One region of the Ferdinandcohnia sp. GQ5 genome, then DNA from elsewhere that is predicted to be linked to it. Evidence: predicted binding sites of a transcription regulator. Region 1 holds the regulator's gene; each other region holds the start of a gene.
What was found. The regulator Rex, encoded in region 1, represses fermentation and respiration genes when NADH is low (regulators of the CRP and FNR family bind a similar motif). The targets are predictions, from matches to a motif close to TTGTGAAATATTTCACAA.
Positions count from the first base shown of each region.

Region 2: a site for Rex is predicted at 1,052-1,069, ahead of pflB (formate C-acetyltransferase). Genes of this name have one in related genera too.
Region 3: a site for Rex is predicted at 1,743-1,760, ahead of AC6CHV_RS02045 (DUF1641 domain-containing protein). Genes of this name have one in related genera too.

Region 1 is NZ_JCAXEW010000032.1:5,432-10,797, reverse strand. It holds gene AC6CHV_RS25260 (CPBP family intramembrane glutamic endopeptidase) at 272-997, shown strand; gene AC6CHV_RS25255 (YdiK family protein) at 1,001-1,210, shown strand; gene tatC (twin-arginine translocase subunit TatC) at 1,246-1,995, opposite strand; gene AC6CHV_RS25245 (twin-arginine translocase TatA/TatE family subunit) at 2,012-2,203, opposite strand; gene AC6CHV_RS25240 (redox-sensing transcriptional repressor Rex) at 2,239-2,898, opposite strand; gene moaC (cyclic pyranopterin monophosphate synthase MoaC) at 2,927-3,409, opposite strand; gene AC6CHV_RS25230 (ABC-F family ATP-binding cassette domain-containing protein) at 3,543-5,366, shown strand, end outside.
Region 2 is NZ_JCAXEW010000034.1:11,265-16,630, forward strand. It holds gene AC6CHV_RS25585 (D-2-hydroxyacid dehydrogenase) at 1-704, opposite strand, end outside; gene pflB (formate C-acetyltransferase) at 1,191-3,419, shown strand; gene pflA (pyruvate formate-lyase-activating protein) at 3,441-4,166, shown strand; gene AC6CHV_RS25600 (RNA polymerase sigma factor) at 4,420-4,944, shown strand; gene AC6CHV_RS25605 (hypothetical protein) at 4,928-5,366, shown strand, end outside.
Region 3 is NZ_JCAXEW010000002.1:246-5,611, forward strand. It holds gene AC6CHV_RS02035 (MBL fold metallo-hydrolase) at 1-1,121, shown strand, start outside; gene AC6CHV_RS02040 (DUF3006 family protein) at 1,123-1,386, shown strand; gene AC6CHV_RS02045 (DUF1641 domain-containing protein) at 1,822-2,235, shown strand; gene AC6CHV_RS02050 (NAD(P)/FAD-dependent oxidoreductase) at 2,285-3,469, shown strand; gene AC6CHV_RS02055 (hypothetical protein) at 4,125-4,298, shown strand; gene AC6CHV_RS02060 (hypothetical protein) at 4,350-4,673, opposite strand; gene AC6CHV_RS02065 (undecaprenyl-diphosphatase) at 4,803-5,321, shown strand.

The DNA.
Region 1 (5,366 bases):
TAACACAATTATTATATTAAATAATCTCTACTTATTTTGCAAGTCATTTGAGATAGAAATTTACAAAAAAGTTCAATTTTATCATGCGAAACTTGGCCCACCTATCTATCCTATGTTATATGCAGGAAAAATAAACCAACAAATTACTTTCTTCAATGAAAATTTGAATTTGCATAATACTAATGGATATAAGCGAATATATGATACAATACAAAAAGTGGACAAAAGTATAAAAACTTGATATTTATTCCAACTACTAAAGGAGATTTTCATGAAAGCTCGTTATTGGTATGTCATTTTAACTTACATTATCATGCAGTTCTCTGGAATTTTAGGTATCCCGCTTCTATTGCTTTTAGGCATCGGAGATGATGTTGACCCGAATACGATTATTGCCCTTTGGACTGTTATTAGTTTTGTGGCGGCACTTCCGATTGTTTTATTTTTATTAAGACAAGATATTAATGAAAGACATCAAAATCTTCATCGTTCTTCAAAAGGAGAAGCGATTGGATGGGCAATAGCAGGTATATTCATGGCAATGACTGCTCAGGTTATTGCAGCTAATATTGAGATTCATTTGCTTGGTATTGAGGCTGGTTCTGAGAACACCCAAGAAATTATGGCCTTGGTAAAATCTCTACCACTGCTTATAATCGTAGTTTCCATTATTGGGCCAATCCTTGAGGAAATTATCTTTCGCCAAATTATTTTTGGTTCCTTATATAAAAAATTTAACTTTTTCATTTCTGCCCTGATTAGTTCGTTAATCTTTGCAGTAGTGCATATGGACTTTACGCATATTCTGATTTATACAGCGATGGGCTTTACCTTTGCCTTCCTTTATGTACGGACAAAACGGATTATCGTTCCAATCTTTGCACATGTTGCAATGAATACTTTTGTTGTAGTGGTTCAAACGATTTTTGCAGATGATATAGAAAGGATCATGAAGCAAGCCGAGAAGCTGCAACAGACATTTATTGGAGGCTTTTAATTTATGCGAAGAACTTCACCTTTTGTAATGGGCATCATTTACACGCTAATGGGGATTCTGTTTACCTATATTGCGATTAATAGTGCAACAGAGACCGTTTGGAACTTCTCTACCATCCTTCTAGCACTTGTCGCAACATTCGACTTTGGTGTGGCTATCCGAATGTTTGTCCTTCACAGTAAAATAAAAAAGATCTCAAAAACAAAAAAATAACCTCACAACGGAGGTTATTTTTTTTATAGACTTCCCTACTCTATCGAATTTGCCGCTTCCATTTCTGCTTTTAGTGCCTTCCTGTAGGCACTTTTTGATACAAGAATACTGATTTCATATAATCCGAATAACGGTACTGTAACCATTAAATGCGAGATTATTTCAGGAGGTGTGATTAAACCTCCGATGACTAATAGAATAAAATACGCGAACTTTCGTATTTTAGATAGAAACATCGGTGTTACTATTCCCAATCTTGTTAAAAACATCACAATAACCGGCAGTTGAAACAAAAAGCCAAACGGTAAAGTCAATTGCAACAGGAATTGAAAATATTCGTTAATTCCAATCACCTGATTTATATCAAGGCGTACCGCTAACCTTGTCATAAAGTTCACTACAAACGGGAACAAAATAAAGTAGGAGAAAGAAACTCCTATTAGAAAAAGGATTACCGAAAGCGGAATATAACTCAAGGTTACCTTTCTTTCCTTTTCATATAAGCCAGGACTGATGAAGGCCCAAAGTTGATAAAGGAGAAAAGGAGATGAGATAACAAGGGCAATGATAAAAGCAAATTGCATATAGATTTTAATTGGATCTGTCATACGAAAAGCATTCATTGTCAGCTCTTTTGCTTCCTCTGCATTTTGCAAATAGAGAATAACTGGCTCTGCGAGAAAAAAGCTTCCTAATGCAACAATGAAGAAGAAAACGACTACGTAGATCAGTCGTTTTCGTAACTCTCCAATATGATCATAGACGGACATTTCTTTTTCATTCATGTGACTCATCCTATCATTACTTCACATCTTGAGTTTCATTCTTCTTAACATCATCATCGTCATCGTCTGCTAAACCTTTTGTTGCGTTTTTAAACTCACGCAATGTATTACCCGCTGCTTTTCCTAGTTGAGGCAACTTCTTCGGTCCAAAGATTAATAACGCTGCAAATACAATCAATAAAATACTACCGAATCCAAGACTTCCCACTGTAAGTCACCTCCCTACAATTATAAGATCTATTATTATTCTTCACTTGAATCATTTGAATCATTTGAATAATGCTTTAAGAAATATACAAGGGCTTGTAGTTCTACGGCCAAATCAATATGGTGAACCCGAATATGTTCAGGCACATTGATTCGTGCTGGGGTAAAATTAAGAATACCCTTGATCCCTTTATTAACCAAGCGGTCTGTAATCGACTGAGCTGCCCCAACCGGCACCGTTAGAATAGCCACCGTTACATCATCAGGCAATTCTTTTTCCAGGTCATCAAGATGGTGTACCTTTACTCCACCAATACTACTACCTACCTTATTATAATCCACATCAAACGCAAGCTCAATTTTTGTATTATTATTTTTTGAAAAATTATAATGTAAAAATGCTGTACCTAAATTCCCTACACCGATTAAAGTAACCTTCGTTAACTCGTCTTGATCTAAGGTCTTACTAAAAAAGGATAATAAATAATTGACATTATAACCATACCCTTTTTTTCCCAATGCTCCGAAATAAGAAAAATCTCTCCTAATTGTTGCGGAATCAACCTTAACCGCATCACTTAGTTCTGCAGATGAAACCCTCTGTTTTCCTGAGGCATGCAAATTTTTCAAAAATCGATAGTAAAGTGGCAGCCTTTTGGCAGTTGCTTGTGGTATTTTTGATTGTTCAAGATTCACCTTAATTCCTCCACTAACTTGGAACTAACTATAGCTCCCTTATAAAATCTCCGTTCTTTCCACCTGTTTTTTCAGCCAAATAAGTTGGTCCAATGACCATTCCTTTATCAACCGCTTTACACATATCATAGACAGTTAGCGCACAAACAGATGCAGCAGTAAGTGCTTCCATTTCGACACCTGTACTGCCCTTTGTTTTAACTGAAACCGTGATATTTAAAATATATTCATCTTGGATTGTCCAGCTAAAACGTATATCAACGCCCTTTAATGCCAATGGATGACACATCGGAATTAACTCTGACGTCTTTTTGGCTGCCATAATCCCGGCAACCTGAGAAACAGCAAGGACATCACCCTTACTAACCTCATTATTTATTATTTGCTCATAAATGATTTTATTTACAGTAATACTTGATTTTGCAATTGCTGTACGGACAGTATCTGCTTTTTCCGTAATGTCGACCATCTTGGCACGACCTTGCTCATTAAAATGGGTAAATGATGACATAAACAAACCCTCCCATAAACTATACACTATTTTAACACATCTGTCTTTGATACATCTGTGAACAATATCATTGCAGTTGCTCTAATTAGACAATATAAGATACACTGATGATAGAAACAAGAGGTGAAATAACATGATTTTACTACAAGTAAATCAGCTCAAAAAGTATTTTGCTGCTGATCTTATATTATCGAATATAAAGTTAGAAGTACAAACTCGTGACCGTATTGCCATCGTTGGACGAAACGGTGCTGGAAAATCAACACTTTTAAAAATTATTGCTGGCCATATGTCTCATGATGGCGGTGAAATTATCAAACCGAAAAGTGTTACCATTGATTACCTCGCTCAGAATACAGGACTTGAATCGAGTTTGACCATCTGGGAGGAAATGCTAACTGTTTTTGCCTCCTTACAAAAGCTTGAAAAAGACCTTAGAGACTTAGAGGTTAAAATGGGAGACCCATCCCTCTTTGAAAATCCGGATGATTACCAAAAATTACTTGAAGAATATGATCAGCTACAGGTTGATTTTAAGGAAAAGGGAGGCTATCAATACGAAGCTGATATTCGATCCATTCTACATGGTTTTAATTTTACAGAAGAAGACTACCAAACCAAAATATCCAGCTTAAGCGGCGGTCAGAAGACACGCCTTGCCCTTTGTAAACTATTACTAACCAAGCCTGATCTGTTAATCTTGGACGAGCCAACTAACCACCTTGATATCAACACACTTACGTGGCTAGAACAATATCTACAAGGATATCCTGGAGCACTATTAATCGTATCCCATGACCGATACTTCCTTGATAAAGTGGTCAACCAAGTTTATGAAATTTCAAGACACACAAGCACCAGATATGTCGGTAACTATAGCAACTATTTAAAACTCAAGGCTGAAAACTACGAACTTGAGTTGAAAAAATATGAAAAACAACAAGAAGAAGTGGAAAAGCTAAAGGATTTCATCGCAAAAAACCTAGTTCGAGCTTCAACCACCAAGCGTGCCCAAAGTAGACGAAAGCAACTTGAAAGAATGGAGCTAATGGACAGGCCATTAGGTGATGAAAAGTCAGCTTCCTTCCGATTTGAAATCGAGAGGCAAAGTGGAAATGACGTACTAAGTGCAAAAGATATCACCGTTTCGTACGAAAAAGGCAAACCGATAATCAAAAATATTAATTTCAATATTTACCGTGAAGATAGCATTGCTTTAGTGGGTCCAAACGGAATCGGAAAATCAACCTTACTAAAAGCAATTATTGAAAAACTCGACAACGTAGAGGGAACATTTCGCTTTGGTTCACATGTGACCATCGGTTACTATGATCAACAACAAGCGGACCTCAACTCGAACAAGCGAGTTTTAAATGAATTATGGGACGAATACCCTCTTAAAACTGAAAAAGAAATCCGTACGGTTCTTGGAAACTTTCTCTTCTCAGGGGATGATGTGTTAAAAACCGTTTCAACCTTAAGTGGTGGCGAGAAAGCAAGACTTGCCCTTTCGAAGCTAATGATGGAGAAATCTAATTTTCTCATTCTTGACGAGCCTACCAACCACTTAGACCTTGATAGTAAGGAAGTACTTGAAAATGCTCTAATTGATTATCCCGGTACAATCCTTTTTGTTTCCCATGACCGATATTTTATTAACCGCATTGCAACAAAAGTGTTTGAGTTATCTAATGAAGGACTTACAGAATACTTAGGTGATTATGACTACCACCTTGAAAAGAAGTTTGAAATGGAGGAACTCGCAAGGCTAGAAGCCCAAGAGTCAAAGAACACCAAACGTGAAGTGGTCCAAGAAAAGACATCCTATGAACAAGAAAAACAATTAAAGAAGCTTGAGCGTCAAAGAAAACGCAGAATCGAAGAAATCGAGTTGGAAATTTCAACAATCGAAGAAAAAATCGAAGAAAATGAACAGCTTCTCTGTGATCCAGAAGTC
Region 2 (5,366 bases), on a different contig from region 1:
TCAACGACAATTTCACCGCGTCCGATATTAATGAAAAATGCAGAAGACTTCATTTTTTTAAACTCTTCAGCCCCAAACAAATGATGCGTTTCATTAGTCAATGGCAAAGTTACTACGACATAATCACAATGAGGCAGAACATCAGACAGCTGGGCCGTTGTATACATCTCATCTACAAATTCCTCTTCCCGGTCAGAGTGGCGAACCCCAATTACCTTCATACCAAAGGCCTTAGCAATCTTCGTCGTTTCCTTCCCAATATGACCGACACCTATAACCCCAATTGTCTTTTCATGAATTTCCAGATTCATATCGGCATGATGCCACTTTTTCTCTTGTTGATTACGGACATATGTATGTATTTTTCTCGTTAACCCGAGCATTAAGGCAAAAATAGTTTCTGAAATCGGATAGGCGTGAACTCCATTTGCGCTCGTCAGAACAATATTTTTCTGCTCCATTTCCTCAAGTGGCATACTATTGACACCAGCACTCCAGCTTTGTAACCAGCGAAGCTTTGAGTCAGCAAAAATGGAATGCTCCGCAATTTCTTTTTTCCAGCCAACAATAACCTCAGCATCTTTTAGATGATCTAACCAAACAGATGAATCTCGTCCCGCAACAATCTCCCAGTCAGGAACAATCTTTTTAATCTGATCCAAATGTAATTCTTCTATGTTTTGCGTAATAACTAGTTTTGCCATGTAAGTCCCACACCCCAATTTTTTTATTTTTATCATAATACAGACTGGCACGTATTACCAGTCTCCGGGTCACAGGGACAGGTCCCGCGTCCCACCACATTTTTACAGGGACAAGGGACCTGTCCCTCCGTCCCATTTGTTTTAGTTGTTTGGTGGTACTCCAGCAGGATTGGAGTAACATCAAGATCCATAAATTAGGAGGGTTACGCTAATCCAGCCATATTGTAGTGTCACCACCTACCGAATCATAAGAAATTAATGGTGCACAAGCCGGTTAGTTTTGCTCCGAGCAAGTAATTTTGACCAAATTTTGATGAAAATATGGCTAAAATGGTAACTCTATTTATTTGTGAAATATTTCACATGACATAAAACTTGTCCCGATGTATGATTGACTTGTAAGAAAGTTTGTTCAGTAGTGAACAAACTAAGTCTTAAAACAAACATATATGTAAACAACCTTTTATTGGATGGAGGTCATTGATGATGAAAGCATGGGATGGTTTTAAAGAAGGAAAATGGCAAAAGGACATTGATGTACGTGACTTCATAATAGAGAACTTTACACCATATGAGGGTGACGATGAATTTTTAGTGGGACCGACCGAAGCGACAAATACGCTATGGAAGCAGGTAATGGAGTTAACAAAGCAAGAGCTGGAAAATGGCGGCGTACTTGATATGGATACGAATATTGTATCTACGATTACTTCACATGGTCCTGGTTACCTTGATCAGGAAAAGGAGAAAGTGGTTGGATTCCAAACGGATAAACCCTTTAAGCGCTCACTTCAACCGTTTGGTGGAATTAGAATGGCGGTTGATTCTGCGAAATCCTATGGGTTTGAAATAGACCAGGAAATTGTAAAGATTTTTACTGACTATCGAAAAACGCATAACCAAGGTGTATTTGATGCTTATACACCAGAAATGAGACTTGCGAGAAAAGCGGGTATTATAACAGGACTACCTGATGCATATGGTCGTGGAAGAATCATTGGTGATTATCGCAGGGTAGCCCTTTATGGTGTCGATAGACTCATTGAAGAAAAAAAGAAAGACCTTCTTGAAACTGGAAATGGAACCATGACTGACGACATCATTCGTGACAGAGAAGAACTTTCTGAACAAATTCGTGCACTACAGGAATTAAAGGAGCTAGCTGTCTCCTATGGCTATGACATTTCAGAACCGGCTACAAATGCAAGGGAAGCATTTCAATGGCTATACTTCGCGTATTTAGCAGCGATAAAAGAACAAAATGGGGCAGCGATGAGTTTAGGACGTGTGTCCACATTCCTAGATATCTATATTGAAAGAGACATTAAAAACGGCACTCTAACCGAGCAAGAAGCACAGGAAATTGTCGATCATTTTGTCATGAAACTGCGACTCGTTAAGTTTGCAAGAACACCAGATTACAATGAGCTATTTAGTGGTGACCCTACTTGGGTGACAGAATCTCTAGCAGGTGTTGCGCTTGATGGGCGTCCATTGGTTACAAAAAACTCATTCCGTTTCTTGCATACTCTAGACAATCTTGGACCAGCACCTGAACCAAACCTAACTGTACTTTGGTCAGTGAAGTTACCTGAAAACTATAAGAAATACTGCGCAAAAATGTCTATCAAAACAAGCTCCATTCAATATGAAAATGACGACATTATGCGAGAAACGTATGGGGACGACTATGGCATCGCGTGTTGTGTATCGGCGATGACAATTGGAAAGCAAATGCAATTTTTCGGAGCAAGAGCGAACCTAGCGAAAGCTTTAATCTACGCAATCAATGGTGGAATTGATGAAAAACTGAAAATCCAAGTTGGTCCGACATACTCACCAATTACCTCAGAGTATCTAGACTATGAGGAAGTTCTTGAAAAATATGACCTCATGCTTGAATGGCTTGCAGGACTTTATGTAAATACATTAAATATCATTCACTACATGCATGATAAATACAGCTATGAACGATTAGAAATGGCATTGCATGACCGTGAAATTTTACGAACAATGGCATGCGGAATCGCGGGGCTATCTGTGGTCGCTGATTCACTAAGTGCTATCAAACATGCTAAGGTTAAAACCATTCGGGATGAAAACGGAATTGTAGTAGATTACGAGACTGAAGGAGACTTCCCGAAATACGGAAACAATGATGATCGTGTTGACGACATCGCAGTTGAGCTTGTGAAGCGTTTTATGAATAAGATTAAAAAACATAAAACATACCGCGACTCTGTTCACACACAATCCATTTTAACCATCACATCTAATGTCGTGTATGGGAAAAAGACAGGAAACACACCTGATGGCCGTAAAGCTGGGGAACCATTTGCACCTGGTGCTAACCCACTCCACGGCCGTGACACAAAGGGTACACTTGCTTCATTGAGTTCTGTCGCGAAGCTTCCATATGAATACGCGTTAGATGGAATCTCAAATACTTTCTCAATCGTACCGAGAGCTTTAGGAAGAGAGGAAGAAGCGAGAATTAGTAACCTAGCAGGTTTACTTGATGGATATATGATGAAAAAAGGTCACCATTTAAATGTGAACGTCTTTGACAGAGAAACATTAATGGATGCAATGGAACATCCGGAGTTATATCCGCAATTAACAATTCGTGTATCAGGTTATGCCGTGAACTTTATCAAACTAACAAGAGAACAACAAATTGATGTGATAAACCGAACATTTCACGAAACCATGTAAGAAAAGAGGAGGACGATCAGCATGAACGGACGCATTCATTCCATTGAAACCTGTGGAACGGTAGATGGACCAGGACTACGTTATGTTATTTTCACTCAGGGGTGTTTGCTCCGTTGCCAGTTTTGTCATAACCCTGATACTTGGAAATTAAATATGGGGAAGGAGATGAGTGTTTCAGAGATTATCAATGATATCAAAACCTATCTTCCTTTTTTCCAAGCATCGGGCGGTGGTGTTACCGTAAGTGGTGGTGAGCCTTTGCTTCAACTTGACTTTCTAATCGAGTTGTTTAAAGAATGCAAGAAGCTTGGTATTCACACTACGATTGATAGTTCTGGCGGATGCTTTACACGTGCTCCTCATTTTATGGAGAAATTAGAGGAATTACTGCCACTAACTGACTTAATTTTACTAGATATTAAGGAAATCGACCCGATAAAGCATAAGGAGTTAACGGGCCTATCCAATGAACATATACTGGATTTTGCTCAGTTTCTATCAGATAAAAATGTTCCAGTTTGGGTTCGACATGTACTCGTTCCAACAATTAGCGATAATGATGAGGATCTTACAAAACTATCAGAGTTTATAAAAACACTAACAAATGTGAAAAAAATTGAAGTCCTCCCATACCACAAACTCGGTATCTACAAATGGGAAAGTCTAGGTCTGGAATACAAACTAAAAGGAGTCGAACCCCCAACCGAACAACGAGTTAAAAATGCAGAAAAAATCCTAGGGTCATAGGGTCTCTCACCTGGGACATAGGGACAGGTCCCGTGTCCCACCATATTTTTACAATCAACTTAACAAGTAAGCGGCGATAGGAGCATATAATCTTCCTCTTGCTGCTTTTTTTGTTGGGATATGAGCCGATTTCAAAGCAGGAGATATGGTACAGATAACGAAATGTAGTTGAGGATAAAAAATTTTAAGTAAGTTGAAACAAATTCGGGGTTGAAACGACTTATTACTGATTGGGGGCGAGGCATTGGAGAATATGTCGTTCGATATAGAAACTATTTATGATACGTATTACCGGGATGTTTATCATTTTGCACTCTTTTATACGAATAACCGTCAAGAAGCAGAAGATATCACACAAGAAACTTTTATTAAAATTATGAAAAACTTAGGCAGTCTACAAAATCCAGAAAGATTGAAAACATGGATTTTCTCGATAGCAAAGCATACGGCAATTGATCTTAAACGAAAACAAAAGTTTATTCAATACTTACCAGATTGGATCTACGAAAAGGAATCAGAAGAAGCTACGCCTGAAAAGAAGGCCATCCAAAAGAAGGATTGGGAAGAATTACAAGAAGCCCTCATAAAATTAAAGCCTACCTATCGGTCCATCATTATTTTTCGCGGACTAAAAGAGTTGTCTGTTAAAGAAACCGCTGAAGTCATGGGATGCAGTGAAAGGAAAGTACGCGTCGATTACCACAGAGCGATTCAACAAATGAAAAAACAAATTAGAGTTCACGAGGAGGGGTGGGGACTCAATGAACAATCGAAATGATGAGAAATGGTTACAGCCTTTAAAAAATCGTCCTGACCTTGAACCAAATCAAATTTTTGCAAAAGAGCTAAAAAAATCACTAAAGGAAAAACAGATAACAAAAAGAAGAAATTTTTCAGGGCTCAAAATGTGGGTCCCTGTAACAGCGGCAATTCTGCTGTTCTCCATCGTATCTATGTCCTATGTGACAAGTAATTTAGATCAAGGGCAGCAGCCAGTAGAAACCGAAACCAAGGAAACTGCAAATGTCATTAATCCGGATTTTGATGCATTGTTGGCCGAGAATCCTGCGTATCAACAAATGTATGAATCAGTCTTAAAGGTAACGACAATAGAAAAAGCTAGTAAGCTAGTAGTCCATTTCTTTGAGGCACTTCATGTCGAAGATAAGGAATTCCTTAAAAATAATGTGTTTTTTGTGG
Region 3 (5,366 bases), on a different contig from region 1:
AAACGACTGAGGAAACGGAAATTAATCGTGATGAGGATACCCCATCCCCTACCGAAAAGCAAGAAAAGGCAATTCATTCATTATCTGAACTTACCGTTCATTATATGGATGTTGGTCAAGCTGATTCAACCTTACTACAATATACGGATAAGGGTGAAGAATATACTATCTTGATTGATGCAGGGAATTGGAACAGAGACGATGTCATACATTACTTACATTCCCAAAACATTTCCGAAATTGATATCGCAATTGGTACACATCCAGATGCAGATCATATTGGTCAACTCGATAAAGTTATCAGTACGTTTAGTGTAGGAGAAGTATGGATGTCCGGAAATACGAGTACATCCCAAACGTTTCAGAGGTTACTTCAAGCGATCGATCAAAACGAGGTTGATTATTATGAGCCAAGACGAGGCGATGAATTTAAAGTTGGCCCACTCCAAATTGATATTTTATATCCGATCTCTGTTTCAGAAAATGACAATGAAGAATCTATTTCGCTAAAGCTCACGTACGGAGAGGTTTCTTTTGTTTTTACAGGTGATGCAAGTCGAAATGATGAATTACGGATGATAAATGGTAGTATTGATGTAGACGCTGCTATCCTTCATCTGGGTCATCACGGTTCAAACACTTCTACTCACCCTGCTTTTCTAAAAGAAGTGAGTCCAGACATTGCAATCTACAGCGCTGGAAAAGATAACAGCTATGGGCACCCACACAAAGAAGTGGTCGATCTAATTCTAGGGTCCAATATTAGACTTTATGGAACGGATGTACACGGGACGATTATTGTTAAAACGGATGGCAAAAACTATGAGGTGTTGACCAAAAAGGACGGTAAGATTACTCCCCCTACTTCTGGACGTGTACCTTTATCAAAGCCAGAACCAACAAAAAAGGATAAACAAGAGCCCGGTGATAAATGTATGAATATAAACACAGCTAGTTTTGAACAGTTACAAGAAATCATTCATTTAGGGCCAGCACGTGCAAAGGAACTGATCAACCTACGGCCTTTTACATCCATTGATGAGTTATCACGCATAAAAGGAATTGGTCCGTCAAGAATGGAAGATATAAAAGCACAAAATCTAGCTTGTGTAGGAGGATAACATGAAAGGCTATTTGGATCGAATCGAAGAAAATCGACATGCAGTTATTATAGTAGAAGAAATCAATAAGGAATTCATCATTCCTTTCAATCAATTACCTAAAGAATCATCAGCAGGATCCTACTTTGACATTAGCATCGAAAATGGAAAAATCATTTCCATAACACTAAATGAGAATGAAACAATCTCACAACAACAAAAAGTAGATGATATGATGTCTAAAATCCGTAAGAAGAATTTCGGAAGCAAATTTAAGAAAAATTGACTTGAGTGCCTATCCCTAATGTATTAATCCATTAGGGACAGGCGTTTTTCTTAGAAAAAATCATTTTTATGTTGTTTTTCTGATATATTTTTAGCGGAATTACCAGATACCATAGATAAAATGAATGCGATGTATGAATGAAACACATTTTACGAATTGCGAAAATTGCGTTATGATTAAAAAGTCACAGGAATGTCACATCATCTAACGTTTTAAGGCGAAATACATAATAGATGCACTTTACCAACAAGGTTTAGATTTCATATGAATTGTTTCTTTTACTAGATAACTAGGATATTAGAATACACATGAATTTGGTATAAATCAGTTAATGTCTTCCCCTTTTAAATGTGAATATGTGAACATTTTCTCGATATCAGTATATTAAAACCAGGTAATACTTAGTGAAAATTCAACGATGAAGGAGAATTGAAAATGTCAGAAGTATTGATTCAAGAAAAAGAGGCTACAGGCACAGAAAAAGAATTACTTGATCAATTATTAAAACCTGAAGTGCAAGAATCGCTCACTACTTTAGTCGAGCAACTACCAAAGTTAACAGAGGCTGTAAATCTCTTAACAAAAACATATGATTTAGCTCAATTAGTGGCTACTGACGATGTTCTAAAAAATGATACAGTCAGTGCAATCAAAGAAATTTCTGAACCTGTTATTGGCTCAGTTAAATCAATTGCTGCTACTGCTATTGAAGCAAAAGACCGTGCTGAAGCTTCAAATGAAGTGATCGGGCTATTTGGTGTATTAAAATTATTGAAAGATCCAGAAGCACAAAAAATGTTACGTTTTGTAAGCGCATTTCTAGAAGTTCAAGCTGAACGTAAAGCTTAATTAATAATCAGTACCCTTTTTATTACTTAGTAAGGACGGAGGATAAATCATGTCAAAAAAAATCGTCATCTTAGGTGCAGGTTACGGAGGTTTATTAACTGCTCTAACATTACGTAAATATGCAAGTAAAGAAGAAGCGCAAATTACAGTGGTGAATAAATACCCTACTCACCAACTTATTACAGAATTACACCGTCTTGCGGGTGGTACAACAACTGAACGCGCAATCTCTTTCCCGTTAACAAAGCTTTTCAAAAATAAAGATGTCAACGTGGTAATCAGCGAAGTAACGTCTTTCTCAGTAGATGAAAAAGAAGTCCAACTTGCTGATGGTTCTGTTTTGGATTACGACAACTTAGTCGTTGCTCTTGGTAGCCAAACTGGTTTCTTTGGTATCCCAGGTCTTGAAGAAAACAGTTTTGTATTAAAATCAGTTGAAGATGCAAACCGCATCTACCAACACATTGAAAGCAAAATTGCAGCTTATGCGGAATCTAAAAATCCAGCAGATGCAACAATTGTAATCGGTGGTGGTGGGTTAACTGGTGTTGAACTAGTTGGAGAAATCGTAGACCACTTCCCTGAAGTGGCTAGAAAATATGGTGTTGACTTTAATGACCTAGACATCAAATTAATTGAAGCTGGCCCTAAAATCTTACCAGTACTTCCTAATAACTTAATCGAGCGTGCTACTGAAAGTTTAGCTAAACGTGGCGTTGACTTCTTAACTGGCTTACCTGTTACAGGCGTTGAAGGAAATAAAATTTCCCTAAAAGACGGTTCAACAATTGAATCGAACACATTTATCTGGACAGGCGGCGTTGCTGCACTTCCAATCGTTCAAGAATCTGGCCTTGAATGTGATCGTGGTAAAGCAGTTATTGACGAGTATTTGCGCTCTAAATCACATCCAGAAGTATTTGTGGTTGGTGATGCGTCTGTGGCACTTCCAGCAGATGGGGGTCGCCCATTATATGCGCCTACTGCACAAAATGCATGGCAAATGGGTGAATCATGTGGATATAACCTTTTCGCTATCCTTAAAGGACAAAAGCTCGAAGAATTTAACCCAATCAATTCTGGAACGCTTGCTAGTCTCGGACGTAAAGACGGCGTAGCTTCTGTTGGTGGAAACAATATTCCTTTAAAAGGTCTTCCAGCATCCTTGATGAAAGAAGCTAGTCATGTTCGTTACTTATCTCATATTAAGGCCCTTTACGGTTTAGCATATTAAGATTTAAATTAAAGGCTCTTTTCTAAAAGATTGTTGCTTTCTGATAATAAAGGCAAAACTAGTTGATTGGAGCGTAAGCTGGCGACTCCTCGAAAATGTATTCACATTTTATTCGTGCGTGGGTTATTTCAAAGAAGCAAATTCAATGTCCAGCGGGAAAAGCGTGGGACTTGAGACCCCGCAGGAGCGGTAGCTACGAGTCCAGTTTCAGCGGCTAGAAACTCGAGAAATTTCAACTCCTCCTTCAGAGGCAAAATACGCCTCTTTGTCGGAGTCTCCGACGCACAGGAAGTGCTAGTGCCGACTCCGCCACAGGACGTGGCGCTTTAGTCGGCCAATTTTCTCGTTTCTGTCAAGCCGCCTCCACATTTCGTTGAGGAGGCTCAAGCCACGCCCGCGGAAAGCGTCCACCTGAAGCGGAAGTCAACGATATAAAAAACAACAAAGTCCGCGAAAACAGCCAAATTAAATAACTATAGAAAGCCAATTTTCTTGAAAATTGGCTTTTTGTATTAGGATCATGGGGCGTTGCTGGAGTATATGTTGTAAAGTCTATGTGTATCTTGTTATGCCGCTATTGATAATAAGAGTTGCGTAATTACCTAAATACTTGCACATGATAAAAGAGACCATATTAATCAAGGGAGGAACTGCGATGAACTTTAAAAGTAAATTACAAGAAGCTCAAGATATTATCCATACGGCACATCATCATTTAAAACAAGTGAATTCGAGTAGTCCTGAATCAGAGGCATGTCATTTTGCCCAAAGTGAACTAGAAAAAGCGCAACAAATTATCCAACAGGTTCAACAACAAATACATAATTAGATTAGAGATTGAAAAATGGCTGGGACAATTTAATCCAGCCATTTGAATTTATCATTCATTTTTTTGTGGTTGAGTTGGAATTTCAAAATCAGGATTTATTTCTTTTGCAATTTCCGTTGCAAGATCGTAGTTTACTTCAAAAGGATTCAGTTTTAATTCAGAGGAATTTTGAAACGAATTTTGGGCTTGCTGAAATCTCTTTTGAACTTTTTGATTAATCCGGCTATTTCTACCTCCAAATAAACCAAGTATAGTTACACCTAATATAGAAATCCATATCCACATTCTATTGTTTCGTTTTCGTTTGAATATCTTCAGTGATTTGTTACCACTCAAGCTATTAAGTACGGATGACAGTAGTTGCATATAGTTCATAACTCTTCCCTCCTCACTTTATTGTGTGGAGTAGAGCAAACAATATATGTGGAAATAATTAAAAACCCTTGAGTGTATGATTCAAGGATAAGATCAAATAATAGGGATAAAACCTCAGAGGTGATCCTTATGGATGTGAAAATCTTTCGGGCGATACATCAATTGACAGGTCGTTCTTCATTAATAGATCAATTCATGATACTTGTTTCAAACAAGGTTCGTTATGTATATTTCTTAATTTTGATTGTGATGTGGTTTAAAAAGTATCCATATAGACAAATGACGAATAATGCTGTCATTTCTGCATTTATTGCACTAATTCTAAATCTCTTCTTTAAGTTATTTATTTCAAAACCCCGACCTTTTTTGAAAAGTCGTGTTGGAATCTTAATTCCTTCAAAGATTGATTCTTCATTTCCAAGCAAACATACCCTACTCGTTTTTGCAGTTTCGACTTCGATTTTACTATATAATCGTGTTCTAGGCTCAATCATGACTGGATTGGCTGTACTAACGGGTTTTTCGCGAATTTGGGTAGGACATCATTACCCATCTGATATAATTGGAAGTGCCCTTCTAGGCTCAGTAACGAGCATGTTTATTCACCAAAAATCAAGAGAAGGAAATGTAAAAGCCTTTGCTAAATGATATACTAGCCTTCATTTGAATAACCACTACTAAAATGACACCAAG